DNA from 2 places in the Lysinibacillus sp. RC79 genome. Region 1 is predicted to be linked to the other one. Evidence: a T-box and tRNA genes for the amino acid it is inferred to sense, from the RefSeq annotation. Region 1 holds a T-box; the other holds one or more tRNA genes.
What was found. The T-box of region 1 lies ahead of serS (serine--tRNA ligase). A T-box ahead of a tRNA ligase gene usually reads a tRNA of that ligase, here a tRNA-Ser.
Positions count from the first base shown of each region.

Region 1 (15,802 bases):
ATGAACGCTGGATATATTTACTTAAGAATCTTGGATTAAAAGAGCAGGTGAAATGATTGTGGCTTTAGTTGAATAAGGCTCATTTATTTGATCGAATTTTTTGTAAAATTCCAATCAATACTAGCTAAAATGGAGGTTTTGCATTTGTTGTTGTTAAATAGGGATTGAATACCCTTTTATTCTTTATTACAAACCAACTAAAGCTAGCAGTCCATTTAAAAATAAGGAAGATCACACATTTAATTACTCTAAATTAAAGCTTTAATGATTATTAAACTAAACATTATCTTTAAGGTTATTGCTTTAGTGTTGGTTTTCCTTGGATGACTTACGCTATGGCTAGCAGTTTTAAGTGATACCGGGGCTGCATTATATGTAATAAAAGAAAAGCATGTTTTAAAGCATGCTTTTCTTTTATTATTTTCAAAATAATATAGAGTGCTGTACAGTAAAGTTTAATTATATATGTAAAAGTAGTCTAAAACTAATTGTCCCTAAAATTTTTAAAAATTTAAGAAGTCCAAAACTAAAGGTTTAAAATCAAGGAAAAATATTTTATTATTAAGGACAGAAAGAATTTTGAAGCTAGAAATTAAATGATAAATACAATATTTCCTCATGTAAATTTTTGGTGTCCAAAACTATTTGTCTCAAGTGTCCAAAACTATCTGACCTTTTACAAATGAAGTGAAGTTTAAATTACTTAAACTTTAGTGTCTTATTAATTTGCCTTTAGTGACCATATACACAGAGCTATTTAAAATTTATGTTTTTTCATCTGTCTATAAAAATAAAATGTCTAAAGTTCTTGTCCTCATTTAAAATAAAGTGTCTAAAAGTTTTTGTCCAAAGAATCAAAACACTTTAAAATCCTCGTGCAAAGAAAGTGGGTTTGTGGCAGTGTCTAAAAGTTCTTGTCCATATACAATATACATTGTACAAGGGAAGTACACATATCCAAGCCCTCCTCCACGCCAAAAAATTTTAGTTTACATAATATAAATACCTTGGTCACAACTTTCTAATTATCGGATGTTTCCCATATTTTATCGTTCACAAGGAGATTATTCGTTTAAATAATGCTAATTATCGTTTAATGTAGATTTGTCCAATATTCATAAAAATTATTCATAAGTGTGAACAAACTAAGCTGGTTGATACCTTATCTTAACAAAGGATAAAAAGTTGATATGGAGTATTTCTCCTTATCAACTTTTTTAAAATAAGCTGTGTTAAATTTTAATTTTCTTTTATTATTAATAACTGTTTATATTAATAATAATGATTCCTAATACAATGAAAAAGAGTCCTTAACTGTCATATAAAAACAGTTAAGGACTTTTTATGAAAATTCTTCGCTATATTGGTAATGTATGTTATATTACAAATATAACATACATTATACAGAAAGGAGGGTGGATCCCTTTGATTATTCATTTAGAGTTTGAGTCTAAAACACCAATTTATATACAGCTTATGCATTGTATTATTGCAGGTATTGCAAAGCAGGAGCTTGTTCCAAGTGAACGATTACCATCTGTTCGTTCATTAGCAGCAGATTTAGGAATCAATTTACACACGGTGAACAAAGCGTATAAAGAGCTAGAACAAAAAGGATTTATTTTAAATCATCGTCAAAAAGGAGTTGTGGTTAATCCAGAGGGAGTTCCAAAGGCAGATGTATCTTTTCAGGAAGAAATGAAAGAAATATTACATCCCCTTATTGCAGAGGCCATTTGTCGGGATGTAAATAAAGAAGATTTTATGAAGCTTTGTGAAGAGATTTTTACTTCATATGTTCACGAGGGGGAAAGCTAACCGATGGATCATATCATTTGGATTTCAATTATTTTATTCATACCTATTTTTATTAGTTTGATTGGTATGCCGTATTGGACACGACGTACAGAGAGTTTTGGAGTTTCTATTCCGTCTGATGTCTATATGGATGAAAAACTAAAAAAAATGCGAAAACAATATGCTTCAGCTATGACAGCTTTTAGTATTGTTATACTATTTATTTTTTATTTTATCGTAGGAAAGTATTCTCCAAACGATGGAGAGACAATGGGGATTGTTTTATCGATCACTATACTTGGTTTTATGATTATTTCATTTTTAATCTATCTAGTGTTTCATAAGCAAATGAAACAACTCAAAGAAAAGGAGAAATGGAATGAACAAAGACAACAGAAGATTGTACTACAAACAAATTTTTATCAGCAAAAATTAATTCATTCTAATTACTGGTTTTTAATTGCTTTTGCTTTAGTAGCTGTCACGCTATTTATTACCTTTACGCAGTATGGAAGAATCCCTGAACGGATTCCAATGCAATATGATTTCTTTGGTGTGGTTACCAATTGGGCAGAAAAATCATATCGATCTGTCTTAATCATTCCAATAACACAAATCTATATGATTGCTTTATTCATGTTTATTAATTGGATGATTGGTAGATCAAAACAACAGCTGAATGCTCAAAATCCAGATGGATCAATAGAACAAAACATTATTTTTCGTAGAAGATGGTCGGTTTTCCTAATTGCTAGTGGAATCTTGCTTACAGCTCTTTTTAGTGTAATCCAGCTATCATTTATTTATTCGATTTTAACAACTTATATGACTGTAATTTCGTTAATGATTACAGCAATCATGATTATTGGTGTGATTGTACTTGCCATTACAACTGGGCAGGGTGGAAGTCGTGTGAAAAATGTAAGAACAACAGATGGTACAGTGATAAATCGTGATGACGATCATTATTGGAAGCTTGGTCAATTTTATTTTAATCGAAAAGATCCCTCATTGTTCTTAGAAAAACGTTTTGGAGTTGGCTGGACAATGAATTGTGCAAATCCGCTTGCTTGGTTAATTTTAATCGGAATTATTGTAATAGCTGCTGGCTTACCAATATTACTAAATAGATAGGAGAGGGGAAAATGGACGTTTTTGCAGAGATATATTGACCTCGACTAATATATGTTCTTTTGTAATATAACAAAAGAAACAAAGAGACATAATTTAATGACTTTCAAACTAAAATCAAGGGGGATTACTTAGCTGTAGAAGCTATTAGATAAAGATAAGAATCCGATCGGTAATAATAAGATAAGGAGATGAAAGAATGGGAATCCTGGATATTAAAAACTTTTCAAAAGTGTATAAAGATGGAAAAATAGCAGTCGATAACATAAGTTTATGTGTTGAAAATGGCGATGTTTTTGGATTTATAGGTCATAATGGAGCTGGGAAAAGTACAACGATCAAATCAGTAGTAGGAATACTAAATTTTGAGGAAGGCGATATCTACATTGATGGGCATTCTATTAAGAAAAAGCCTCTTGAATGCAAATCGAAATTTGCTTATATTCCTGATAGTCCCGAATTATATGAACATTTAACAGGAATCCAGTATTTAAATTTTGTAGCAGATATTTTCGGAGTGCCGGAAGATGTTCGAGTAAAGAGAATAAAAGAATATTCTGGAATGTTTGGAATAACAGAAAGTCTAGGGAATCTAATATCCTCTTATTCTCACGGAATGAAGCAAAAGTTAGCAATAACTGGAGCTATTATTCATGAACCAAAGCTTTTGATTCTGGACGAGCCATTTGTAGGTCTTGATCCAAAAGCAGTAGTTGTTTTAAAAGAGGTAATGAAAAAAATGACTGCTAAAGGGAATGCAATATTTTTTTCAACACATGTCTTAGATGTTGCAGAAAAGCTTTGTAATAAGGTGGCTATGATTAATCGTGGAAAGCTAGTTTATAGTGGTACGATGGATGAAATAATACAAAATCAAACATTGGAAGAGTTCTTTATGAAGGAGTTAAAAGATGAGTCATTTTCTTATTCTTCTAAAAGTTAGGATTATTTCACAGGCGAGACTTAATACCCTAAAAGGTAAAGCCAGCATTGGTGATAAAATGGTTATTATCGGTATATCTCTTCCGATTGTTATCTTGCTAGCGTATTTTACAAGTCTTGGATATATGCTGAATGAATATAATATGAGAGAACACATACTTGCATTTTCATTTTTATTGAGTACTCTTATATCATTATTTATAGCATTTTTTAATGCTAGTGATGAGTTATTTGGAAAAAGAGATTATGACACATTAATGTCACTTCCTATTAAAACATCAATAATAGTTGTAAGTAGATTCTTTTATATATATTTCTTGAATACGGTAGTATCTTTAATAATCATGCTTTTAATGGGAGCAGTATATTTCTTTACAGGAACAGTAAGCGGAGTTTTTTGGATAAAGATACTGATTGGAATACTTACAGTTGCATTAGTACCATCAATTGTAGCGTCAATTGTTAGTATATTAGTTTTAGAAGTTTCATCGAGAGCAAAATATTCTCGTGCGTTTTCTTCAATTAGCTATATGTGTATTTTTTTATTTTTAGTATTAGCACCAACATTGAGTGGTTATAAATTTGATTCAAGCGATATGAAATTGATATTAACAAATGTATTGAATCAGTTTAACCAAGTGTATCCAATGTTTTATTTGTATAATAAAATACTGGAAACAGGAAAAGTGGAAGATTTTCTTATATATATAGCAGTTTCATTAGTATTAACAGTGATTTTCATTATTGGTCTTTCGTTTGTATACAAAAGACTAAATACTAAAATTCGATCAATGAGTAGTAACAAAAAATATGAAGTAAAAATATTAAAAAGATCAAGTATTTTAAAAGCATTATATGTGAAAGAAATCAAGCGACTATTTTCGTCCGCAATGTACTTAATGAACAAAGCATTCGGAATGATCATGATGGTTATTTTTACGATTTCTTTAATGATTTCAATCACAAAAGTGATGGAAAAAATTCCGTTAGATAATATTAATACAGTAGAGATTCTGTATGAAATAACACCGTATATATTGTCATTGATGGTATGTCTATCAAATACAAGTAGCGTGTCTATTTCACTTGAAGGTAAAAATATTTGGATGATCAAAACTTTTCCATTGTCGAAAGAAATGGTTGTAAAGAGTAAGATACTTGTTAATCTTACGGTTACAATACCTCTTACGATTATAAACGGAATAATAATCGGAAGAGTGTTTGGAGCAACATTATTTGATTCCATCATATTAGTACTTCTTCCATGTGCATTTGCATTATTTTCAGCAGTATACGGAATTGCTATTAATTTAAGATATGTAAATTATAGTTGGCAATCAGAGCTCCAAGTAATAAAGCGGAGTGTATCAAGTTTATTGGGGATGTTAGGTGGAATGATTCTGGTACTCATTGCAGCAGTTCCAAGAGTACTATGGTCAGGTTCGATAGTAGGCATATATGATGTTGTTATTATTTTATGCTTGGGCATCGTAACTAGCAAGTTATATGCTAAAACAATAAATGGTGAGCCTATTTAATTGGGGAAGAGTAGTGTGAAAACGAAATTAATAAATATTACTGAAAAAAGTAAGCTAAATAAAGATCGCAATTAATTGAAAAATCTATTAAAAAAATAAAGTGTTCCGCTCACTCGTTTTCATTACTGTTTGTGTCGTGAAGCGGACACGGGAGAGAATGGAGATTATTATGAATAAATCTAAAAAGTCAGTAAGTACAATTCCTTGGATATTTTGTGCCTTGTTTTTTGTGTTTTCAATTATTGGTGTACAAAATATATCGGATGAGATTCCTATTACCTTCAACATGGCCGGTCCCAATTTGAACGGCAGTAAATATTTTATCTTTATTTATCCTGTATTGTCATTTTTTATAGGGATTACTGCATTAGGTGGATTAGGGAAAAAGAAAAATACTAAATTACAAGGAAACTTACTATTTATAATTATAGGGAACTTAATAGTAGGTGGATTTATGGTTTATACAATCTTATCAAATTGGAATATGTAAATAGAGATATTCGTGGGCTTAAATTTAAAGATAGTATAAAAAGCTTTATGCATTCGATTGGTAGACATGATTTTGTAATTAGTATTATCAGCGATAATTATTTTAAGTCAGTCAATTGTATGCATGAAATATCTGAAGTAATGCGCTTACGTGAATATAAAGAAAAAATGCTATTAGTAATATTAAGAGATTCAGATATTGAACTCTTACCTATAAGATCAGATGTGCCAGCTCATTTTGCTGCAAATATTTATTCAATGGACGAACAAATAAACTACATATATTACTTATTGGGAAAATAAAAAAGCTGATTATTTAAATATGATTAGCAAAATAACACAGGAAATAAGCAAAATATAACCTTTACAAGAATTAAAAAGGGTAAAAAATATTTCAAGTAATATAAGCGAATTTTTGTACTTCGGGCTCCTCATATTTAAGCAGTCGGGAAAAATGTTGAAATTCTTACTGAATATGAGGGGAAAATAATCTTAGCGCGAAATGGTCATTTATTGGGTTGTGCATTTCATCCGGAATTAACCGGTGATTCAAGAATTCTAGAATATTTTGTATCCTATGGTATGGCTTGCAAAATCTGTTTTCATATAGTACAGTATGGTTAAAATTTAAATAACTGAACACGATGATGGGAAGTAGTAGCAAGCACGTTTTTTTTAGAGAGTCAGCGGTTGGTGGAAGCTGATAGAAGCACTTGTGAATCCGTCCTGGAGTTGCACAGTCGAAGTAATGTAAGTAGGCTGTAGCCGGCTGAAATGCCGTTATGAAATAAGTGGATTAGGTATATGCCTAATCAATTAGGGTGGCAACGCGGGTAGCTCTCGTCCCTTTTTAGGGATGGGGGCTTTTTTGTGTTTATTTTTATTCAAAACGGAGCTATTCGAGTTTAGCTTGTAACGCAATTACACCAAGACTTAATGGATGCAATGTCATTATACTACTGGAGGTATGACTTATGTTAGATATTAAACGCGTACGTGATAATTTCGCGGAAATTAAAGAAATGCTATTAACACGTAATGAAGATTTAGGAAACTTAGATGACTTTGAGGATTTAGATGCAAAGCGTCGTGAGTTAATTGCTAAAACAGAAGAATTAAAAGCAGAACGAAATAAAGTATCTGAGCAAATTTCAATTATGAAACGCAACAAGGAAAATGCAGATGAGGTTATTGCTCGTATGCGTCAAGTAGGCGATGAAATTAAAGAGCTAGATGTTCAACTAAATGATGTTGAAGAGCGCTTTAAAGATATGATGATGCGCTTGCCAAACATTCCACACGAATCTGTACCAGTAGGCACAACAGAGGACGACAATGTAGAAGAATATACTTGGGGCGAAATCCCAACATTTGATTTTGAAATTAAAGCACACTGGGATCTTGCTATAGATTTGAAGATTGTGGACTTTGAACGAGGTACAAAAGTAACAGGTAGCCGTTTCTTATTCTACCGCGGGCTTGGAGCTCGTTTAGAACGTGCATTAATGACATTTATGATGGATTTACATGCAGAGGAGCATGGTTATGAGGAAATGCTACCACCTGTCATTGTTAATCGTGATAGCTTGACGGGTACTGGAAATCTTCCTAAATTTGAAGAAGATGTATTTAAATTAGAGGAAACAGATTATTTCATGATTCCAACGGCAGAGGTACCTGTAACAAACTTCTATCGTGATGAAATTTTACTGGCTGATGCTTTACCACAAGGCTTCGCTTCCTATAGTGCGTGCTTCCGTTCAGAGGCAGGCTCTGCGGGCCGTGATACACGTGGTTTAATCCGTCAGCACCAATTCAACAAAGTGGAATTAGTACGCTTTGTAAAACCAGAGGAGTCATATGAACAGCTAGAGTTGTTAACAGGTCATGCTGAAAAAGTACTGCAATTACTAAGCTTACCGTATCGTAAACTAAAAATGTGTACTGCTGATTTAGGTTTTACTTCAGCGAAGAAATATGATTTAGAAGTTTGGATTCCTGCACAAAACATGTACCGTGAAATTTCTTCTTGCTCTAACTTTGAGGATTTCCAAGCACGACGAGCGAACATTCGCTTCCGTCGTGAGCCAAATGCAAAACCAGAATATGTTCATACATTAAACGGTTCAGGTCTTGCTATTGGACGTACAGTTGCTGCTATTTTAGAAAACTACCAACAAGCAGATGGAAGCGTAGTAATTCCAGAAGTTTTAAGACCATACATGGGTGGTAAAAAAGTAATTGCACCAAAATAAATAACAGGGAAAAGCTATTTTAGATATCCTTTAACAGGTAATTATATTACCTCTTTCTCGATTTACAGATGCTTAAATAGTATCGGGTGGAGTAAACGCCGTGGAATTGAAAAAATGCTTTATTTCTTAAAGGAAATTTAGCGAGACTAAAAAAGATGTTACTATAATCAAGGATGGGGTGCATTAGAAAAAATTAAGAAATGACATTTTGCAGCTCGCATTTTCCACTATTCCACAAACGGGCGCTTTTCTGAAATAAGGAAAGCGTCTTTCTTCATGGAAAGCACCAAATTGTTGAATAACTCATATATGAGTATTGGATATTTATGTTAAAATTGAAAAATGGACGGGGAGATTAAATTATGGATATTATCACATTCGGTGAAAAGAAAGAAGATAAAGAATACATAAGGAGACCTGCTGTTTATTGTTTAATGTTCTTTAGTAGTTAATAAAGTTTAATTACTTCTATATATCTATACATTCCACTTAACATAACAGATTCATCTCTTATAATTTTGAACCTTTGCTCATTTTAATTTGACAATTCCTCAATTTGTTAAAAGACAGAGCCATACTTGAAGGTTCTGTCTTTTAACTTTTAAAAAAGGCTTATCGAGAAAGATGATTTTAAATTTCGTGTCTTATTAATTTATACACAGAGCTATTTAAAGCATGTCTTTTCATTTGTCCATAAAAATAAAGTGTCTAAAAGTTCTTGTCCATATACAGATATTATGGGTAGTTGACGTATCCAAGCCCTCCTCCACGCCAAATAATTTTAGTTTACATAATATAAATTATAGGAAGTTACGTCTCAATGAAAAGTATACTAATAATATTGAGACAAAACAGCTGTAAAAGGATATCAAAATTTAAACTTTGCTTCGATGTCTTCTTTTATTAATTTAAATAAAATTGTCATCCTTATAGTTGAATTAAAAAGAATCCATTTTTACATGCTTGATTAAAATGGATTCTTCTCAAGCAAATTTACATTTAAATTGTTAAACATGCGATTACTTCAATTTCAACGAGTACATCTTTTGGATGACGACTCACTTCTACCGTTGATCTTGCTGGGCGATGATCACCCAAATATTAGCTATATTCCTGATTATTAATTGAAAGCTGTTGGGATTCTAAAATAGTCCCTTATGTTCTTATAACTTGATTGGTTTGAATTACAATATCATTCTCTACGACTTCATTTGATAACGGATTAACAGGAATTTGACCAGATAAAAATAGTAAATCTCCTACTTGAACTTTTGAGAATATGGTTAAATTGATTTTGGCTCTTTTGAAAAAACTAAATATTCCGAAAACACAAATGATACTATGAAATGTTTTCTACTGTTTCCTCATTTGTAATTCCATCATTTTTAACAGTTACTTTCCTTGTAAATGCACTTACAATTAAACTTACTAAAATATTAACACTCAATGCAAGGAAACCAATGTTGATATCTTGTATATAGGATGGCCAGCTTGGGAACAGCTTACTTAGATGAGCACCTGTAGCTGCTTGCCAACCTACAATCGTAACACCCACAATAATCCCAGTAAACACACCTTGTAAAGTTAATGGATTTTTCTTCAAAAGGCTACATACAACCGCTGGTACAAATTGAGTAACTAGACCATACCCCATTAAGAATAATAACGTAATTGCTCCACCACCACTAAAAGTAAAGTAAAGTGCAACAAGTGCAATCACTGGAACTGAATAGCGAGCAATGATACCAATTTGTTGATCGGTAGTTTGAGGGCGAATAGGTTTTACAACATTTTTCGCAAGTAATGTAGCTGCAGACATCAAAATCAATGAACCTGGAACAATTGCAGTTAATAACCCTGCTGCTCCAATAAAGCCAACGATGACTGGATTAAATGTTTGCGTGGAGATTTTAAATAAAGCTAAATCCACAGCGCCTCCTTCTAACCCTGGAACTTGTAAAATTGCTGCTGCTCCAACAAATAAGATAAATAATAAAAATAATGCATAGATAGGAAGCATAATCGCATTTTTTCTTAGGGCATTTCCATTTTTCGCTGAAAACGTAGCAACAAATGTATGAGGCCACATATAAAACCCTAAAGATGTTAACATCATCGTTGAAATATACCATGAGGTGCTAAAACCTGAGTCTGGAAGTGTTAGAAACCCTGGTTTAACAGCTTCAATTGCTTCCCACATTGGTTGAATTCCACCATAATAATGTATAGGTAAGTAGATACCAAGGAATAACACGACACCAAGAATAAGAAAATCTTTCATAACAGCAGTCCAAGCCGAGCCATGAATTCCTGAAACCACAACATAAGCAATCATTGCAATTGTGCCAATCCAAATTGTTATTTTCGGATCAATCGCTCCATAGGAAGCTTCAGAAACGATAATGCCAAGACCTTTTAATTGAATGATTAAATAAGGAATTAGAGCTGCTAACCCTACCACGGCTACGAGCATGCCGAGAATTTTACTATTATATGCCTTTTCAAAAAAGTCAGATTGTGATAATAAACTATGTTTCTTTCCATAAGCCCATATTTTAGGTGTTAACCAGTAAGCAATTACATAGTTCAGCATCATGATATTGTAAAATGCTACGCCACCTTTTCCATACATCCAACCACTTACCCCTAAAAATGCATTAGTTGTATAAATTTCACCAGCCATTAATAAGAAGATGAAGATAGATCCAAATCCACGGCCTCCAACACTCCATTGTTCTAGGCTCATATCTTTACCTCTACTTGCCGTAATGCCTAAAAATAAAGCAATCACTAAGAAAATTGCAATGATTCCAACTGAAATGATCATATTATTCCGTCTCCTCTTTTGCATCAGGATTTATACGATGTACTAAAATCATTAAACCTGTTCCTAAAAAGATCCATAAAACCATCCAAAATAATAAAAATGGAAGACCTAAGACATATGGTTCGGTACTTTTAATAAAAGGAACTCCTAAAGGCATTCCGAAATATGCAATGAACGAGAGTAAATAGCAGAGCCTTTTTTGTGTCATTTTTCCTATCTCCTTTTTAATCAATTATGCCTCGGCATAATTGTGTCTAGAATCGGCTTTGTGCTTGCACAAAGAACTCCTTTCCGATTCTGTGACATCCGCCGGAGGCTTTAACTTCTTTCAGCTGGTGTTTGGACATCCGCTGAAAGAAGCTTAAATCGGCATTTAACTCACCACCTATAGAGGTTGGAGACTTCTGTAGCTGACGCTTCACTTTCGGTACAAAAGACATTTGCTGAAAGAAGTTAAATAAATTTTATTCATTTATTAATTGCTGGAATCCGTTATCAATAAATAGACTAGTTATATCTCTTTTATCAGGAGTAAAATGAACTTGTTTTTCACTATCTAGAAAATCAATTGTGTATTGTACAGTAGCCGCCACACCTAGTTTTAAAGCATCTTCATCTAGGTCAAAGTAAACATTATGGTGTTCGGCCCCAATCCCTTCTTCGAGGTTTTGTATGCCAACGAATGCAAACACACCTGGGAAGTATTTTTCATAAAACGCAAATGATTCTGATGCCATCCAAGCGGGGATTGAATGTAATGCATCTGTACCAATTGCATTTTTCACTGCATCGATCGCAATTTGAGCACAATCTTTTTGATTGTAGACAATTAAATCCGATTCTTTAGGTTCTGTAATAAATTCATAGGTACAATTATGCAGGTCACAGACTTTTTCTAGGATTCTCTTAAATCCATTTGCTGCATGGGTACCTTGGTTATAATCTAAAAATCTGGCTGTTCCTGAGAACTGTAAACTTTCCGGAATTATATTTGCTACTGAACCCGAATTAATCGTTCCAATTGAATAGGTAATTGTTTTAAAAGGATCTAGAATATTTAACCTCATCGCTCTTAAATTGTTATAAAAATCGGTAAAACAGTCTAATGGAGCAACTGACAAATCTGGTCTTGAACCATGTCCACTTTTTCCTTTTATTAAGACATCAAAAACAAAAGAAGCTGCCATTCTTGGGCCTGGATCAACAGATATTTTCCCAGTCGGAAGATCAGATTTTAAATGGATACCCCAAATTCCGTCTCCTCCGATTTCATGTAATCGTTTACAGAGATTATAAATCCCTCCGCCCATTTCTTCCCCTTGTTCAAAAGCGAGAAGCACTCTTCCTTTAATTTTGTCTTTGTGTTGAGTCAAGATTTTCGCTACACCCAAAAGCATCGCTGTATGTCCATCATGCCCACAAGTATGAGCAGCTTGGTCAGACTCAGAAGATACTACTTTTTTCTTTTTTAAATTATTTTTCTCTTCCTTCATCGGAAGTGCATCTAAATCTGCCCTAAGAATTAAAGTTTTTCCCGGTTTTCCCCCTTGAATATAACCAATAATTCCGCCATTAGGGACCATTTCATAATGAATGCCTAATTTAGTTAACTCCTCTGTAACCACTCTCATTGTTCGTACTTCTTGTAATCCGATTTCAGGATGTCTATGGAGATCTCTTCTTATCTCAATTACATAATCTTCTATTGCTTTTGCAGCTTTTAATGCATTAAGCTCAAATTCGATTGTTTTCATTCTCTATACACCTCTTCCAATTGATTTTTAGATTCGATTTCTTGAAATTCTAATGCGATTCTTTCAAGTGCTTCTTTTATAAGTGGTCTTGGTGATGGGATACAGATTCTTTGGAAGTCTTCACCTTCAATTCCAAACAAGTGACCATCCTCAAGTAACACATTGGCTTTGTTATAGATACGATCATGAACCTCTTGAGCCGGAAGACCATATCCACTAAAGTCCATCCACATCACGTATGTTCCTTCAGGGATTCTAACTTTGACTGTAGGCATTTTTTTAGCTAAGAAATTTTTCACATACTCTATTGTGTCGTCAATATATTCTGTTATTTGCTCTAACCATTCCTCTCCTTCGTTATAGACAGCTATAAGAGCTGCAATTGTAAACGGTGATGGTAACTGCATTCCCATTGTGTCGCTAAAGATTTTTCTAATCTCAGGGTTTGAAATAATAACATTTGTACAGTGCAGACCTGCAACATTAAATGTTTTATTGATGGCTGTGCACGTGATGATATGATCCGTACTGTTTGTAACATTTGCAATTGGTATAAATTTTTGTTTTTTTCTAATGAGATCCCCATGAATTTCATCAGCTACAATAATTACATTATTTTTCGCACATATATCTGAAAGCGTTTTTAATTCCTCATATGTTAAAACTCTTCCAGTCGGATTGTGTGGACTGCAGAGAATGAACATTGTTGTATTTTCTTCTTTTGCTTTGGCTTCAAAATCCTCAAAATCAATTGTGTAATACCCTTCAGCGTCACATTTCAACGCATTATTTCGAACAACTCTTCCACTTCCCTCTATCGCAGCTGTGAACGGCGGATAAACAGGACGTTGAATAATGATACCTTCACCAGGATTAGTTAAAGCTTTTATAGCTATATTCAAGGCATGTACTGTTCCAGGGCTATATACAATCTCTTCTCTTTTGATAATCCAATCATGTCTCTTTTTAAACCAATGCTGAATGGATTCAAAGTACGCATCTGGAAAAACAGAATATCCAAAAATACGATGATCAACTGTTTTATGTAGTGCATCTATCAATGGTTGCGGTACGGGTAAATCCATATCTGCTGTAAATAGTGGAATGGTCTCAAAGTCATACCTTTCTGTATAACCCATTGTTTTGATTAAATCTTTGCCATCCCACTTTAAGGAATAAGTATTTCTGCGATTAACCACTTCATCAAAATTATATTTCAATGCTTCTCCCCCTCTTGCTTGTGTTCAACTTTTCTACTAAAAGGCTATTTTTCTAACGTTTATATTAAATTTTTCTCAGTTTAACACCTTAACCGTAAAATCGTCAATTTAAATTTCTGAATATTTTTAAAATTAACTAGATTCTAAACAAATGTTAAAATTAATTTGCTATCAATTATGGGGAGGGGGATTCATTGTGGATAAAGAGAAGGTTTTTTATGAGCTAATGGAAACGATTTACGAGACATCTAGACTTATTAGTTCCTACGAAAATATTCCAAGAAAATATGGAACAGAAGATGAATTGTATATGATAGAAGTTCATACACTCAACTTAATTGGAGATCAAGTAAAAACGACTACTTCTGAAATTGCAGAAATTAAAAATTGTACAAAAAGTGCTGTTTCTCAAATGGTTGATAAACTAATTAAAAAGGGTTTAGTAATTAAATATAGAAATCTGGACAATTATCGAGAATTGAATATTGAATTAACACCAAAAGGCAAAATAGTTTATGAATATCATAAAAATCTAGATTTAGAGGAATATCGGAGTCATTTGAAAAACCTCGAGCAATTTACAACTGAAGATTTTCAAAAGTATATTACAGTCTTAAACTTAATCAATCAAAGGACACAAAGCGTGCTTAATGACAAAAAATCAAAGGCGTATTAATTTTTTTTGCTCCTCTATACTATTTGATAATAAAAGGAGTGTCTCAAAGTCTAAATTGAACTTTGAAACACTCCTTTTTTACGATATAAATTGCTGTCATTTTTGCCTGAATCTCTAGCTCTTGTTTTAAACGAAGATTTCCTCCCTTCCTGGTGGCCGCTTCAGGTACAGTTAACTCTCCATTTCTTTCAATGAACTAATTATAGAAATAATTTTCTGTTGTGCATTCTCCGCTTCAGGGATTGGCATAACAACAAACACATGATTCATTTTAGGATAAACAAAAGTATTGATTTCAATTCCCTGTTCAGTTAGCTTTTCATCAAGTCTTATTGCATCTGGATATAAACATTCGTGTGTTCCTATAAAATGAGTAATCTTCCCAAGTCCTTTAAAGTCACCGTATATTGGACTAATCAATGAGTCTTTTAAATCTTTATCAGCTGCCCATATCTTTGTAATGACTTCCATTCCTTCACTAGCTAACATCGGATCCTTTTCTTCATATTCAGCTATAAGAGGATTTTCAAAACTCATATCAACACATGCAGACAATAAAATAATATCTTTCGGTTGAGGTAAATGGTTCATCTTTAAAAGATGAGCCAGGCCAAGTGATATATTGCCACCTGCCGAATCTCCCATAATCGTTAATTGATTGGAACTTTCAACAGATTTAAGAATTTCTTTATATAGATTTAGGATTTTAGGATAGGTATCTTTATGGTTAAAATGAGGTGCTTTAGGATAAATGGGAGCAATTATTTTCGCATTCAAAGATTGCGCCATTTTATCCAAGAACCACCAGTGAAAATTTAAAGGTTGATTCGTCCAAGCACCACCATGTAAATATAAAATAACTTTTTGCTTCAAGGACTGTTGATCATTTAATGTAAAAACCTGCATGTCCTCGAATGCCCTCTCCTTAACATCACTTAAAAATTGAACATCATCCCCAATAACATAAGGCTTACTATTTTCAGTTCCTCTTTCTTTAACAAACTGTTTGGTGTTTTCAATACTAGAAAAACTCTTTTTATTACTTTCGGAAGTTAACAATTTTTCAAATTGAACACTTTCTTCAGAACGTTCTCCGTTATAAATTTCTACACTCATTTTTTATTTTCTCTCCTTTAAACATTTTTATTGTTCATCTTGTTGTTTCATAACACA
Region 1 is NZ_JBGCCD010000009.1:89,830-105,631, forward strand. Features, by position in the region: gene ABH968_RS11195 (GntR family transcriptional regulator) at 1,426-1,818, shown strand; gene ABH968_RS11200 (DUF1648 domain-containing protein) at 1,822-2,931, shown strand; gene ABH968_RS11205 (ABC transporter ATP-binding protein) at 3,134-3,871, shown strand; gene ABH968_RS11210 (putative ABC transporter permease subunit) at 3,840-5,408, shown strand; gene ABH968_RS11215 (hypothetical protein) at 5,578-5,898, shown strand; gene ABH968_RS11220 (TIR domain-containing protein) at 5,886-6,200, shown strand; gene ABH968_RS11225 (hypothetical protein) at 6,360-6,521, shown strand; T-box leader at 6,533-6,748, shown strand; gene serS (serine--tRNA ligase) at 6,872-8,152, shown strand; partial or broken gene ABH968_RS11235 (Rid family hydrolase) at 9,152-9,472, opposite strand; gene ABH968_RS11240 (sodium:solute symporter family protein) at 9,492-10,979, opposite strand; gene ABH968_RS11245 (DUF3311 domain-containing protein) at 10,981-11,187, opposite strand; gene ABH968_RS11250 (amidohydrolase) at 11,444-12,733, opposite strand; gene ABH968_RS11255 (MalY/PatB family protein) at 12,730-13,953, opposite strand; gene ABH968_RS11260 (MarR family winged helix-turn-helix transcriptional regulator) at 14,150-14,629, shown strand; gene ABH968_RS11265 (alpha/beta hydrolase fold domain-containing protein) at 14,801-15,745, opposite strand.

Region 2 (15,802 bases), on a different contig from region 1:
GCAAGAAACTGCGGATCATCGTGAGCAGGCTATCAAACAACAGCAAAAAAAATTTATTTTATCGGCTATTCTTTCATTACCATTACTGTGGACGATGGTAGGACATTTCTCATTTACATCATTTTTATATGTCCCTGAATTTTTAATGAATCCGTGGGTACAAATGGTGTTGGCTACTCCTGTTCAATTTATCATCGGGAAGCAATTTTATGTGGGAGCCTACAAAGCTTTACGTAATGGTAGTGCCAATATGGATGTACTTGTAGTAATGGGAACATCTGCGGCATATTTTTATAGTGTATATCAAGCAATTATTACTGTGGGGTCACATCATGCCCCACACCTATATTTTGAAACAAGTGCCGTATTGATTACTTTAATTTTATTAGGAAAATTATTTGAAGCAAAAGCGAAAGGTCGCTCATCTGAAGCAATCAAAAAATTAATGGGCCTTCAGGCAAAAACGGCCATCGTGGTTCGTGACGATGTAGAGAAAGAAGTACCATTAGAAGAAGTAGTCATTGGTGACATTATTTTAGTGAAACCTGGTGAAAAAGTTCCTGTTGATGGTGAGGTATTAGAAGGAACGACAGCTGTAGATGAATCGATGTTAACAGGGGAAAGTTTACCTGTTGATAAAAAGCAAGGTGATTTATTATTCGGTTCTACTATTAATAAAAATGGCTTTATTAAAATGACAGCGACTAAAGTCGGTCGCGATACAGCCTTAGCTCAAATTATTAAAGTTGTAGAAGATGCACAAGGCTCCAAAGCGCCAATCCAGCGTTTAGCAGACCAAATTTCGGGCGTCTTTGTACCAATCGTTGTTGGCATTGCGATTGTCACGTTTTTAATTTGGATTATTTGGGTACGACCTGGTGAATTTACGCCAGCACTTGAAGTATTAATTGCAGTTCTCGTTATCGCTTGTCCATGTGCGCTCGGATTGGCAACACCAACATCTATTATGGCGGGTTCTGGTCGTGCAGCGGAATTTGGTATTTTATTTAAAGGTGGAGAGCATTTAGAGCAAACGCAAAGCATTGATACAGTAGTTGTTGATAAAACAGGTACAGTGACACACGGTAAACCTGTTTTAACGGATGTCATACTAGCGGCAAATCAAGACGAAGCACATTTTTTATCGTTAATTGGTGCAGCAGAGAAGCAATCCGAGCATCCGTTAGCAGAAGCAATTGTTCAAGGAATTGTTGATCGCGATATTGAGCTAGGAGATGTTCAATTCTTTGAAGCAATACCAGGTTACGGTGTGCAAGCGACTGTATCTGGTCAAGGCGTTGTCATCGGTACTCGTAAATTGATGAAGCAATACGGTATTCATATTGATGATATTCTACCAACAATGGAGCAATTAGAGGGAAATGGTAAAACTGCCATGTTAGCTGCAATTAACGGTCAGTATGCTGGTCTAGTAGCAGTTGCTGATACAGTGAAAGGTACTTCAAAAGAAGCGGTTAGTCGTCTACAAGCGATGGGCATTACGGTGATTATGATGACTGGTGATAATGAACGTACAGCACAAGCAATTGGAGCAGAAGTTGGTGTGAATTATGTAATCGCTGAAGTTCTTCCAGAAGGCAAAGCTAATGAAGTGAAAAAACTGCAAGCTACAGGTAAAAAAGTAGCGATGGTTGGTGATGGCATTAACGATGCACCAGCACTTGCGACAGCGAATATAGGAATGGCGATTGGTACCGGTACAGACGTGGCTATGGAAGCAGCGGATATTACGCTAATTCGTGGCGATTTAAACAGTATTGCGGATGCTATCATCATGAGTCGTAAAACAATGCGAAACATTAAACAAAACTTATTCTGGGCATTTGCTTACAATTCATTAGGTATTCCAATTGCCGCAATCGGTTTACTAGCTCCTTGGGTAGCAGGTGCAGCGATGGCTTTTAGTTCAGTATCTGTCGTTTTAAATGCACTGCGTTTACAGCGAGTTAAATTATAATTATGAACAGTTTAGAGGTGTTTTATGGTTAATAAATCTTCAATAACAATGGAGCAATATGTCCATTCAACAAACGCACAACAAAAGCTATATAAGCGTACTCTTTTAATCGTGCTGATGTCGCAAATATTTGGTGGAGCAGGGCTAGCCGCAGGTATTACAGTAGGAGCATTACTAGCAAAGGATATGTTAGGAACAGAAAGCTTTGCAGGTTTACCTTCTGCCCTATTTACCCTTGGCTCTGCATTATCAGCATTTATTGTCGGCCAACTTTCACAGCGTTTAGGTAGACGGTATGGTTTATCGTTTGGATTTATAGCAGGTGGTATAGGTGCAATCGGTGTGATTATTGCGGCTAATATGAACAGTATCGTGTTGTTATTTTTAGCTTTATTTGTGTATGGCGCGGGAACGTCTACAAATTTACAGGCACGTTATGCGGGAACCGATTTAGCAAATGAAAAACAACGTGCAACAGCTACAAGTATAGCGATGGTAGCTACAACGTTCGGAGCAGTTGCAGGGCCTAATTTAGTGACGCCTATGGGGGAAGTCGCAAAAGCACTCAATATGCCCGCATTAGTAGGCCCATTTATTTTAGCCGCTGTTGCATATACTTTAGCAGGTCTTACGCTATTTATTTTTCTTCGTCCAGATCCATTATTAATTGCAAAGGCCATTGCTGCTGAGCAATATAAGCAACAAAGTAAAATGGCTGATGCGTCTGCTACGACAAATAGTCATGTAAATCGTATTGGAATTTTCATAGGAGCGCTTGTATTAGTTTTATCTCATGTTATTATGGTCGCTATTATGACAATGACTCCTATTCATATGCAGGGACATGGAAGCAGTTTAAGTGCTATTGGGATGGTCATAGGATTGCATGTCGCAGCGATGTATTTACCATCCCTTGGAACAGGTCTGCTCGTCGATAAAGTGGGACGAACTTTTGTCGTCATTGCTTCAGGGGTTATTTTGGCAGCGGCAGGTTTGGTTGCAGCATTTGCTCCAGGTGATTCTTTACTTTGGCTAACGGTTGCCCTCATATTACTAGGTTTAGGTTGGAATTTTGGCTTGATTAGTGGTACAGCGATTATTATTGACTCAACGACGATTCACAGCCGCGCAAAAACACAAGGCTCGGTAGATGTTTGGGTTGCTCTCGGTGGCTCAGCAGGTAGTCTACTATCAGGAATTGTCGTAGCGTACACAAGCTATGCGATTTTAGGCTTTATCGGGATGTATGTAGCGTTACTTTTAGTGTCAGTGGTCGTATGGACGAAATACAAAGCTAAAAGCAATTTTAATTGAATCTCCTATACCTTTAGACTGTAGAGAAAAATTAACTAGCTATATAAATGATGGCCCACCTCGGTGGGTCTATTTTTTTTTTTTTGTTTTTTATCATCTGTCTTAATAGAGAAATAGTTTGATTCTGTTTTTCATTTTCTCACTATGATACAATGAAAAGCACTGATTATAAAAACCTCGAGGACGAGGCAATTGACGATAGAATCCATTAGAACATAAAGGAGGAGCTTCTGGTGACGGTTCCATTTGTTACGGTAGAAGGTCCGATTGGTGTTGGTAAAACCTCTTTATCGAAAGAGATTGCAGCGACATTTAATTACCATCTATTAAAAGAAATAGTAGACGAAAACCCTTTTCTAAATAAGTTTTATGAAAACATTGAGGAATGGAGCTTCCAAACGGAAATGTTCTTCTTATGTAATCGCTATAAACAATTATCGGATATAAAAAGTTTCCGTTTAACGCATGATAAACCCGTTGTAGCGGACTACCACATTTTTAAAAATTTAATATTTGCAAAGCGTACATTGGCATCAACTGAGTATGATAAATACGAGGAAATCTATAAAATATTAACGAAAGATATGCCTGTACCTAATGTAGTTGTTTATTTACATGCCAGTGTTGATACGTTGATGAAACGTATTGCGATGCGCGGTCGTGAATTTGAAAAAATGATTTCACGAGATTACATGGAGCAATTGGTGGCAGATTATCATTCCTTTATCGAGCATTTTGAGAAGATGCATCCTGAAATTCCTATTATTCGATTTAATGGTGATCAGCTTGATTTCGTAAAAAATCCAAATGATTTGACATATGTTTTACAAACAATAAAGGACACGTTACAACAAAGGAGTTTGCAATAATGAATTTGAGAGAGAAATACGATATTCCACCACAAACGGTCATTACAATCGCTGGTACGGTTGGTGTAGGGAAATCAACGATGACAAAGGCGTTGGCAGAGGCGCTAAATTTCCGTACGTCATTTGAAAAGGTGGATACGAATCCATATTTAGATAAATTTTATGAGGACTTTGAAAAATGGAGCTTCCATTTACAGGTGTATTTTTTAGCGGAGCGTTTTAAGGAGCAGAAGCGAATCTTTGAATATGGCGGCGGATTTATTCAAGATCGCTCAATCTACGAAGATACAGGGATTTTCGCGAAGATGCACTATGACAAAGGTACAATGAGCCCAACAGATTATGAGACGTATACCAATTTATTTGATGCGATGGTGATGACACCGTACTTCCCGCATCCAGATTTACTTGTTTATCTAGAGGGGCCAATTGATGATGTAATTGGCCGTATTCAAGAGCGTGGACGTTCAATGGAGCAACAAACACCGAATGATTATTGGATTGAAATGCATGAACGCTATGAGAACTGGATCAATAATTTTAATTCATGCCCGGTTCTACGTTTAGATATCAATGATTATGATTTATTAAAAAATCCTGAAGCAATTGAATCAATTGTGAGCCGCATCAGTCATATGCTAAAACAAACGAGTCATTTACGTAAGTAGAAGGTTGATTAAAGCTAATATTTCTAAAACAATGGGAAGATAAATTTTGGCGTTCTGGCCGAAAATGGAGCGACGTGCAGAAACAAGTAATTAAAGAAAATAAATGATCAAAAGACGTGAGACAATATATAGCCTATTGTGTCACGTCTTTTGAGTAGGAGGGATTGTTATAAGAATAGCGGTGTATTGCGGTTCTGGCTTAGGCATAAACCCAATTTATGCAGAGAAAGCAGCCGAATTAGGAACTGTATTAGCTCAAAATGGTCATGGTGTCGTTTATGGTGGTTCGAAAACAGGACTAATGGGGAAAGTTGCAGATGCAGTATTAGAAGCTGGGGGAGACGTTATTGGCGTGATGCCAACTCATTTACAGCAGCGGGAATTAGCACATGCTTCGTTAACAGAGATTCATTTTGTGGAGTCTATGCATGTACGTAAAGCCAAAATGGTAGAGTTAGCAGATGCTTTTATAGCTTTACCCGGTGGTGGTGGGACAATGGATGAATATTTTGAAGTGTTTACGTGGGCGCAAATTGGACTACATGAAAAGCCCGTAATTTTATATAATGTAAATAACTTTTATGATGGGCTTCTACAACATTTTAAGAAAATGCTCGAGGAAGGTTTTATACGCATGGAACAAGAATCACTTATTCGTATAGCTACTACATCGGAAGAAGTATTAAAATTTTTAAAAAAACATGGGTAATATACCCATGTTTTTTCTGCAATAAATAATCTTTATAAATATTTTTATTGGGTTTATTACCATAAAAATTTTAGTTCGCTAATACAATGAAAGAGGTGTAGATTATGCAGACAATAGATACAGAAGTTACTGATGATCATGTAGTGCTGGCAATTGAACGAAATATAGCTATTATTCGTTTTGATATGGAACATAAAGTCGCCTATGTAAATGAACTTTTTGCTAAAACATTAGGCTATAAAGTTGAGGAAATGATAGGAAAAGATCATAAGGATTTTTGTTTAACGGAATTTGCGAATAGCATAGAACACGGAAAATTTTGGCGAAACTTAGCTGCTGGCAATAGCTATCAGGATAAAATCGAAAGAATGGATGCAAGGGGAAATAGAGTTTGGCTTGAGGCTACTTATATGCCTGTCTTTGCTAATAATTCAAGAAAGGTAATTGGCGTATCGAAAATTGCAACAAATATTACTGAACGCCAAAATGAAATTGTTAGTGTAGCTGATACATTAAAGGTTATGTCTAAAGAGCTTCATAGCCGTTCGGAGGCTGGTATTCAAAATAGCGAGGATTTACTGAAAACAGTGAAAGAGGTTTCACAAGAGTCTGCCGATAATGTGAGAAATCTTGCGCAGCTACAGAAGCAAGCGGAATCCATTAAAGGGATTGTAAAGACCATTCAAGAAATTGCTTCTCAGACAAATTTACTTGCACTAAATGCAGCTATTGAAGCAGCAAGAGCTGGTGAGTATGGCCGAGGCTTTGATGTTGTAGCAAAAGAGGTTAGAAAACTTTCTGTAAGGGTGGAGCAATCTATTTCAGAAGTAAAAGATAATGTTGAGGGCATAGAGCGAGAGATTGGACAAGTCACTGAAAGCATCATACGTATAGCTGAAAAAGTTGAAAAAACAAATGGTCAAATTAATGTAACAACGAATGATTTTGTTGAAATTGCTACTGCAGCAGAGGCATTAGATGAACAATCAAGGCATTTTACCGAAATAATTTAACTTATTTCAGCAATTATTTTCTGTACCGAAAGCGTAGCGACAGGTATAGAAGTCCCCCACCTCTATAGGTGACGCAATCAATTATGCCTCGGCATAATTGATTGCAATTTTTTAAATTTTATTTCTCTCTTTTTTACACGCTTCATAAAGAAGAAAAAAATAATTGCAAAAATTAGAGAAAAGGTTAAGGCATGTAATAGATACTCCTCAAACACCTTATTTACATAATTTTCTGATTTATATTGAAATAGTAGATGAGTTTTATTTACAATAATTGTGTAAAGCTTTCATAAATCATAATAGGGGTGTTATAGATGACAAAGGTGGAAGTAAGTTTTAAGCATTTGCCAACGACTGCAGTTTCAGATGCGACAGGAGGACATACGAATTTACGTAGTGATATTAAACCGTTAGCAGATCATTATAAAATTGCTGGCCGTGCGGTAACAGTGCGTTTACCAGATGGTGAAAATGGTGCAGTATTGGAAGCCATTCGAGCTGCTAAAGAAGGGGATATTTTAGTAATTGACGCTAAAGGGAATACCAACCGTGCAGTTGCCGGTGATTTTGTTCTTTCATTAGCGAAGGGTATTGGTGTACAAGGTTTTGTCGTAGATGGTGTTATTCGTGATATTGCAGCTATTCGTGAGCTAGATTTTCCTGTATTCTCCCTTGGCACAACGGTAGCAGCTGGCAATAAAAACGGTGGTGGAAAAATAAATGTTCCTATTGCTATTGGAGGCGTTACTGTTCATCCTGGTGATTATATTATTGGGGATGTGGACGGTGTCGTTGTCGTGCCGCAGGAAGATGCAGAACGAATTGTTGCAGCTGCTGAGGTAAAGCTTGAAAAAGATGAAATACGCGCACAAGAAGCACATGCAAATGGAAAAGAATCTATTATCGCTTATTTAGATAAAGTTTTAACTTCTCTCAGCTAATGTTTTTTGTAGCGAAAGCAAAGCGTCAGCTACAGAAGTCTCCCTCCTCTTTAGGTAGTGAGATGAATGCGGATTTAAGCTACTTTTCAGCGGGTGTCCAAACACCCGCTGAAATAGAGGAACTCAGTCTAAGAACGCCACGTCCTGTGGCAATTTATCTGTGCGAAAGCGAAGCGGCAGCAACAACACACGACTGAGTGACCAACATCATGCTGCTGACGCTACGCTTTCGCGCAAAAAAACATCTGTTGGCCTAAAACCTCCGGCGGATGTCACGGAATCGGAAAGGAGTTCTTAAAGGATGTTAGCCTAAAATCATCGCATCCATGCGATAACGGCTAACTGACCTGCATCGGTAAAAACGCCACGTCCTGTGGCATTACCGAAATGACCGACATCGTGTCGGCCCTCGTGCAGGCCTAAGCACAAAGCCGATTCCGGACGCAATTATGCCGAGGTATAATTGATCAAATTAAAAAAACCCTCACGATGCCATCCATACATCGTGAGGATTTTTTTAATTTTTATGCTAAATTTTCATTTTCTTTAAAGTAATTTTTCATTTTCTCTGAATCGAAACGGCCTTCCCATTTCGCCATTACTAATGACGCAAGTGAGTTACCAATTACGTTAACGACTGTACGTCCCATATCAAGAATACGATCGATACCTGCGATGAATGCTAAACCTTCAATTGGAATGCCGACAGTACCTAAAGTTGCTAGAAGTACAACGAATGATACTCCTGGAACACCTGCAATCCCTTTAGATGTAACCATTAATACAAGCATTAACGTAATTTGTTCACCAATGCTTAGGTGAATACCGTACATTTGAGCAATAAATAATGCAGCAATAGCTTGGTACAGTGTAGAACCATCTAAGTTAAAGGAGTAACCGGTTGGAATAACAAAGGATACGATATCCTTTGGAGCACCTAGTTTCTCCATTTTCAACATAATTCGCGGTAATACAGCTTCAGAACTTGCTGTTGAGAACGCTAAAATCAGCTCATCTTTTAGTACTTTGATTAAGAAGAAGATACTGATACCTGCAAATTTGGCCACAAGACCAAGAACGACAAAAATAAAGAATAGCATTGTTGCATAAACAAGTATAGCAAGTTTGCCAAGTGGTATTAGTGAAGCGAATCCATATTTGGAAACGGTTACACCGATTAAACCAAATACCCCAATTGGAGCGAATTTCATTACGAGGTTAGTTACCCAGAACATAGTATCTGCTACCCCTTGGAAGAAGTTTAATACTGGTTTACCTCGTTCGCCAATGGCAGCAACCCCTAAACCAAAAATAACTGAGAAGAAAATAATAGCAAGCATATCACCTTCAGACATTGCCTGAATGATATTTGTCGGTACTATGCCCACAATAATATCAAATGGTCCTTCATGCTGTACTTCTTCTGTAGTTGCAACGTATTTCGAAATATCTCCTTTAGAGAGCTCGTTCATGTTTATGCCCGCGCCTGGTTGGAATAAGTTTGCGGAAAGTAAACCAATTACAATTGCTACTGTTGTAATAATTTCGAAGTAAATAAGCGATTTTCCGCCTAATCGTCCAAGCTGTTTCATATCTCCAGTTCCAGCAACACCGACGATTAAAGTTGAAATAATAATCGGTACAACGATCATTTTAATTAGATGAAGGAAAATATCACCTAGAGGTTGTAAATATGTTTCGATTTTTGGGCTTCCATAAAATATTCCGCCAACAATAATCCCTAAAATCAAACCGACTAAAATTTGAGTGGCTAAACTGATTCTAAATTTCTTCTTCAAAACCTTAGTACCTCCTAATATTAAAATTTTTAGGACTTGCCTTACTTTAATAATACGGAGGACTTATGAAATCCGACAAAATCCGAGAAAATTAATTTAATTTAGTTAAAATGTCTGAATATAATACCTGAATAAACTTCTTAATATTAACCTTTGCCTTGCGATTTTTGTGATCTTCTATCTGGGTCATAAGCAGACGAATTTCTTTAAAGTCAAAGTATCGAGGTGCATAATATTCAAATTCGGAGTTTGTATAATCTACGACACCTAAATTGGCGAGATTTATCATCGCTGCTAATATAGTACGGCGCACACGCTGTTCAATAGCTTTGCTTTCCTTCAAAATTTCATCTGGTGTAGCCTTTGTGACAACTGCAATCTCCTCATAAAGCTCCTTTAATGGTGGAAGTGGTGCAATTTTGTGCTGATGAGCAAGTAATGTTTCGATGATAGCTATAATATCTTCGCTTCCGATCTCACCAACGATACCCATATCATTTAAGATAGATTGAGTATGATCGCGTGAAGTTGCTTTATGATTTATTTGTTCACTTAGATCAATATTTGTAAGTGATTGGCGAATAATAAGCAATGAGTTTTTTAGGCGAAATTGTTCAGTTGTTTTACGTAAAACATTCTCAACCTCAATACGATTTATAGGTTTATGAATAAAGAAATCTATACCCTGCTCATATGCCTCACCTACCATTTCCTTATTCACTACTTGAGAAATCATGACAAATTGTCCCTCAAAACGATTTTGAATAAGGTGCTCGACTGTTGCTATCCCATCCAGCTTAGGCATAAGTAAATCGATCAACACAAATTCTGGCTGTGTCATTAAAATTTGTGGAATGGCGTCCTCACCATTGCGTGCTTCACCAATAACTGTACCTAAGCCACTATCTTCAATAATTTGCTTTAACATGACCCGACTTGCACGATCATCATCTACAATAAAATACCTCATTTAAGTCTCTCCCGTTTGAATAGTTTGCGTAGGAATTGCAATTTTAAACATCGTGTTTTGATTGTTTGATTCAACGGATATTGAGCCATTTAATTTATTTACTAATTCAACAACATGTGAAAGCCCAATACCTGTTGCTGCGACACCGTCTACATTGTATTTTGTGGTGTATCCAGGTTCAAAAATAATAGAGAGATTACTTTGCGGAATGCCCTTCCCATTATCACATACTGTTATTACAGTATCATCCTGTTGCTGCTGAATGGCAATAGAAATGATACCTTGATTTTCAATTGATTCAATAGCATTAGCTGTTAAATTATTCAAAAGTGCAAGCAATGCAATATGTTCTTTCGTTTGAAAATCGATTTCAATATTTATGTTAAACTCAATTTCTTTTCCGAGAAAATCAGCGTACTTACTGTTTCCATCTTCAATATAATGTAATAATTCTGACAATCTCAGGGAGCCGAAGCTCTTTTCACCAACAATTTTAGAAATACCTGCATAAATGCGTTGGGAATCCTTCTTCACTTCATGAATTTCCTGGGCAATATGAAGTGCCTGTAAACTTTCTGCACGATAGCCTAGCGATTTTAATTGTCTATATAATTCAAACCCACTGGCTGTAATTGCTTCTATGTGGTTCATAGATTTTTTTAAATAAAGTGTCTCAACATATAAATCTGAGCCGATCGTAAGCATTTCCTGAACACGTTTTTTTTGCTCAGCAATTAAAATGGAACTATAAATACCAACAACAAAAAAACTACGTAATAAAGCAACTGCTAATAGTATAAGTAAATCATGAAGGAGTAAAAAAGTGTAAGAATTTATTAGAAAACGAAATAGTTGTTCCACTAAATTACTGAATACTTCACTAAACGCAACTAGCAATCCAAGCAATAGTGGTTTTTCTCTATATTGATGAATGCTTAGAATTTGTAGGCATATTGCAAACAATATATAAAATGCAGCAGCAGGTAAATGTATTAGTAAACTATCGACTAATGGAACATCATGTAAAGAGTAATTAATGATAACTCGAAAAATGGTTGTCACGATGCTCGTAGTAAATCCAGCCAAAATGATAGGTGTAGGTCTAAGCAGTGTGCATAAAAAGAAAATAATACTTCCAAATCCGAAACGAAAAGTTGTATCAGCGAAAGGCATTATTTTAATCTCACTACCGATAGCAGTTAACAGAGCAATTGTGAAAATCCAAGTGAGGGAAGCGCGAGATATGTAAAATTTCGAGTGCATAAAAAAATCCTCCCTAATCAATATTAACGGAGCAGTATAGCAAAGAAAAGGTAAGCTAAAGAGCTCGTTTGCGTGTTTGAAATAAAGGTAATTGTACCACTACTTTAGATGTTGTGTTGGGGCGGAACGTGACTTCGAAACGAAAGCGCATTTGTTTAGATGAAATAATACTATAGATTATTCCCGTTTATAAAATCATACTTTACAATAAAAAAATACCACAACCTAAGTGGAAGTGGCATCTAGTAAGTGTTTCATACAATTTTTAGGCAAAAAAAAACGGCTACATTCGTAGTCGGAATTTTAAAACTGGAGGAGGTAGAGGGATTCGAACCCCCGCGCGGTGTTACCCGCCTGTCGGTTTTCAAGACCGATCCCTTCAGCCAGACTTGGGTATACCTCCATGTTGTTTTGTTACGTTGTCTCATCGACAAAAATAAATTTATCATATTTTAAAATTCGCGTCAACAGATTTTTTATTTTTTTTATAATTTCTTATTTACAGTGCTGATAGAATATTCCACACAAATATTATGTGTATTAAGTTGCAATTTATGAAAACAGCCAGTATACTAGATATTGCCGTGCTAGGTGGGAAGGTAGCGGTGTCCTGTAACTCGCAATCCGCTCTAGCGAGACTGAATTCCTTTTTCGAGGCTGTCCGTATTGTTTGGTCTGCCTTTTGCACGTAGTGTTGACGATTGGGTCCTGCGCAATGGATACCCATGAACTATGTCAGGTCCGGAAGGAAGCAGCATTAAGTGGTCTTATTCATGTGCCGCGGGGTTGCCTAATCTGAGCTAACGACAAGAGTAACGCTTATGTGCGGCTGTCGAAGAAAGGTGCACGGCATTAAATTGCCAATTCAAACGCATCCGTCTACAAAAGGCGGATGCGTTTTTTTTATGATTTTACAATATTTGTTGGGATGGAAGGGTACTCTCCAGAACGTTTAAGGAGGATTCACATCAGCCTTCGCTATGGGAAGTGAGAGAGATCGTCCCGAATTTTTAGAAAAGCGATAACACTATTTTATAAATAATGAAGCAAATGCTATAATAGAACTATTCTATATAATGAAGAAAAGGAGAGGAAACCATTGACGTATCAAGCATTTTATCGTGTGTATCGACCGCAATCATTCCGAGAAATGTCTGGTCAAGCACATGTCAAAAGAACGCTACAAAATGCTCTCCTAGCGAATAAAACAACGCATGCTTATTTATTTTCCGGCCCACGTGGTACCGGGAAAACAAGTACAGCTAAAATTTTTGCAAAGGCTTTAAACTGTGAGCATGCACCATCAAATGAGCCTTGTAATGAATGTGCTACTTGTTTAAGCATTACGGAAGGTTCTCACCCGGATGTTATTGAATTTGACGCGGCGTCTAATTCACGCGTTGAAGAAATACGTGACATCATTGAGAAAGTTCGATTTGCTCCTGCTAGTAGCAGATATAAAGTGTATATCATTGATGAAGTGCATATGCTTTCTACGAGTGCTTTCAATGCACTTTTAAAGACATTAGAAGAACCACCTTCTCATGCTGTATTTATTTTAGCAACGACAGAGCCTCACAAATTGCCTGCAACGATTATTTCTCGTTGTCAGCGCTTTGATTTCAAGCGTCTTTCAACCAATGATATTATTGAGCGCATGAAAGTTGTATTAGAGGATATTGAGTTACCATTTGAGGAGCAAGGTTTGAAGGTAATCGCACAATCAGCAGCTGGTGGTATGCGTGATGCTTTAAGTTTATTAGATCAGGTTGTATCCTTCAGTGGAGAAAAGTTGAAGCTAGAGGATACATTACTTGTTACAGGTTCTATTAGTCAGGAAGTTTTCTATGAATTAGCAGAAGCTCTAAAAGTAAAAGATGTCGCACAAATGCTTGCGTTATTAGAACAGCTTATTGCGGATGGGAAAGATCCTCTTCGCCTTTCAGAGGACCTGATTACATTTTTCCGGGACTTATTATTACTGCAAACAAGTGAGGATTTGGCTGAATTATTAGAGCTAGTATCACCAGAGGAGCGAGTATTTACATTAGCGCATGATTTTGCACCCGATTTGCTATATGGCTACATTGATATTTTAGCGAAAACACAGCAAGAAATGCGGTTCTCCCACCATACAAAGATTTACTTAGAAACAGCATTACTTAAAATGGTGCAATTTTCGGGTGGGGCAGTTGGTCAAACTACCACTTCAGGTGAGGTAGCGATGAGCCCTGAGCTTGCTCAAAAAATCGTGGCACTTGAGCAGGTGGTGCAACAACTGTCAGCTCAATTACAAGCCGGTGCTCCTATGCAAACAACGCAAGCACCAAAAGAGCAACGTCCTCGAGCTAAAAGTCCAAATGGATATAAAGCACCAACAGGTCGTATTCTAGAGGTGCTAAAGGATGCTACAAAGCAAGATGTGCAACGTATCAAATCGGTTTGGGCACAGGCATTAAGCCAAATGCAAAAATCTCAGTCAGCTCTTTTAGCAGAGGCTGAACCTGTTGCGGCATCTTCAAGTGCTTTTGTGTTAAAATTCAAGTATGATATTCATTGTCAAATGGTTGCTGATAATCAATCCCTAAAAGCTCAATTCACACAATTAATTGCAGGGCAAAGTGGTACTATGTACGAAATGCTTTGTACGCCTGAAGAGGCTTGGTTAAAATTACGTGAAGAGTTTATTCGTGATCATGGCTTACAGCAGCAGAAGAAATCTCAGAATGAGACCGATCATGAAGTAGAATTATTAGAGCCACCACCGGCAGAAGTGCCAGAAGGGCCGTTTATCGACGATGCTCAACCACTTGCTTCACAAGATCCGCTTGTGACGGAAGCAGAAAAGCTGTTTGGTAAAGATTTTATTGAAATTGTTGAAGACTAATCATTTAGGAGGAATATGTTTATGCGTGGAATGGGAAATATGCAAGGTATGATGAAAAAAATGCAAAAAATGCAAAAGGAAATGATGGAGGCTCAAGAGGCTTTGAATGCAGAGCAATTTGAAGGTTCTGCTGGCGGCGGTATGGTGAAAGTAAGTGTAACTGGTCAACGTGAAATCGTAGAAGTAAATCTTGATCCATCAGTAGTAGATCCAGACGATATCGAAATGCTACAAGATTTAATCGTTGTTGCTACAAATGAAGCATTGAAAAAAGTAGATGAAAAAACAAATGCAACAATGGGTAAATTCACTCAGGGCATGAACCTTCCATTCTAGGAGGTAAATAAATGTACTATCCAGAACCAATATCGAAACTGATTGATAGTTTTATGAAATTGCCAGGTATCGGGCCGAAGACCGCGGCTCGTCTGGCGTTTTTTGTATTAACAATGAAAGAGGATGACGTTTTATCCTTTTCAAAGGCATTAATTGATGCTAAACGAAATTTAAGCTACTGCTCCGTATGTGGCAACATAACTGATGTAGATCCATGCCATATTTGTACGGACAAACAACGAAATCATTCTATTATTTGTGTTGTTCAAGATACAAAAGATGTAATTGCGATGGAAAAAATGCGTGATTTCAATGGTATGTATCATGTATTACAGGGAGCTATTTCACCTATGGATGGTATTGGTCCAGAGGATATTAATGTCGCTTCCCTACTAGTTCGTTTGCAAGATGAGGCTGTTCAGGAGCTTATTTTAGCTACGAATTCAACTATTGAAGGCGAGGCAACAGCTATGTATATTTCTCGTTTAGTGAAGCCATCTGGCATTCGAACAACACGGATCGCTCATGGACTACCAGTAGGTGGGGATTTAGAATATGCAGATGAAGTAACGTTATCGAAGGCAATGGAAGGTCGCCGAGAATTGTGAGTGAGGGATTAATATGTTCTTCCGCAGTAAGGGGAAATTAAAAAAAGAATTCGACGACAAGCTTGTGAGTCTTATAAAAGAAACAAAAGAGGATTTACAGCAGGCAAAGATAATTGAAGAACTACTAGATGACTATGATTTAGAAGTAATTGCTCAAAAGAAGGCAGCGGAGAGTATACATTTTTATTTATTCAAAGAAGCTAGAATTCGGAGAGTATTAATTAAATAATAGTTTTTTAACTTATTTCAGCGGGTGTCACGGAATCGGAAAGGAGTTCATGTAGGATGTTAGCCTAAAATCATCGCATCCATGCGATAACGGCTAACTGACCTGCATCACGCAGGCCTAAGTACAAAGCCGAATCCGGACGAAATTATGCCGAGGTATAATTGATATTCATAGAAGCAAAACAGGAAACATAAACTTTCATAATTATATTGCTAAGG
Region 2 is NZ_JBGCCD010000048.1:13,308-29,109, forward strand. Features, by position in the region: gene ABH968_RS26410 (heavy metal translocating P-type ATPase) at 1-1,978, shown strand, start outside; gene ABH968_RS26415 (MFS transporter) at 2,003-3,292, shown strand; gene ABH968_RS26420 (deoxynucleoside kinase) at 3,526-4,161, shown strand; gene ABH968_RS26425 (deoxynucleoside kinase) at 4,161-4,829, shown strand; gene ABH968_RS26430 (LOG family protein) at 5,011-5,538, shown strand; gene ABH968_RS27880 (methyl-accepting chemotaxis protein) at 5,643-6,551, shown strand; gene ABH968_RS26445 (RraA family protein) at 6,866-7,492, shown strand; gene ABH968_RS26450 (cation:dicarboxylate symporter family transporter) at 8,017-9,291, opposite strand; gene ABH968_RS26455 (response regulator) at 9,383-10,261, opposite strand; gene ABH968_RS26460 (ATP-binding protein) at 10,262-11,524, opposite strand; tRNA gene ABH968_RS26465 (tRNA-Ser) at 11,835-11,927, opposite strand; RNA gene ffs (signal recognition particle sRNA large type) at 12,107-12,374, shown strand; gene dnaX (DNA polymerase III subunit gamma/tau) at 12,624-14,411, shown strand; gene ABH968_RS26480 (YbaB/EbfC family nucleoid-associated protein) at 14,433-14,747, shown strand; gene recR (recombination mediator RecR) at 14,759-15,355, shown strand; gene ABH968_RS26490 (YaaL family protein) at 15,369-15,584, shown strand.
Region 2: it encodes a tRNA-Ser, which carries the amino acid that the T-box ahead of serS (serine--tRNA ligase) is inferred to sense. The anticodon was not compared.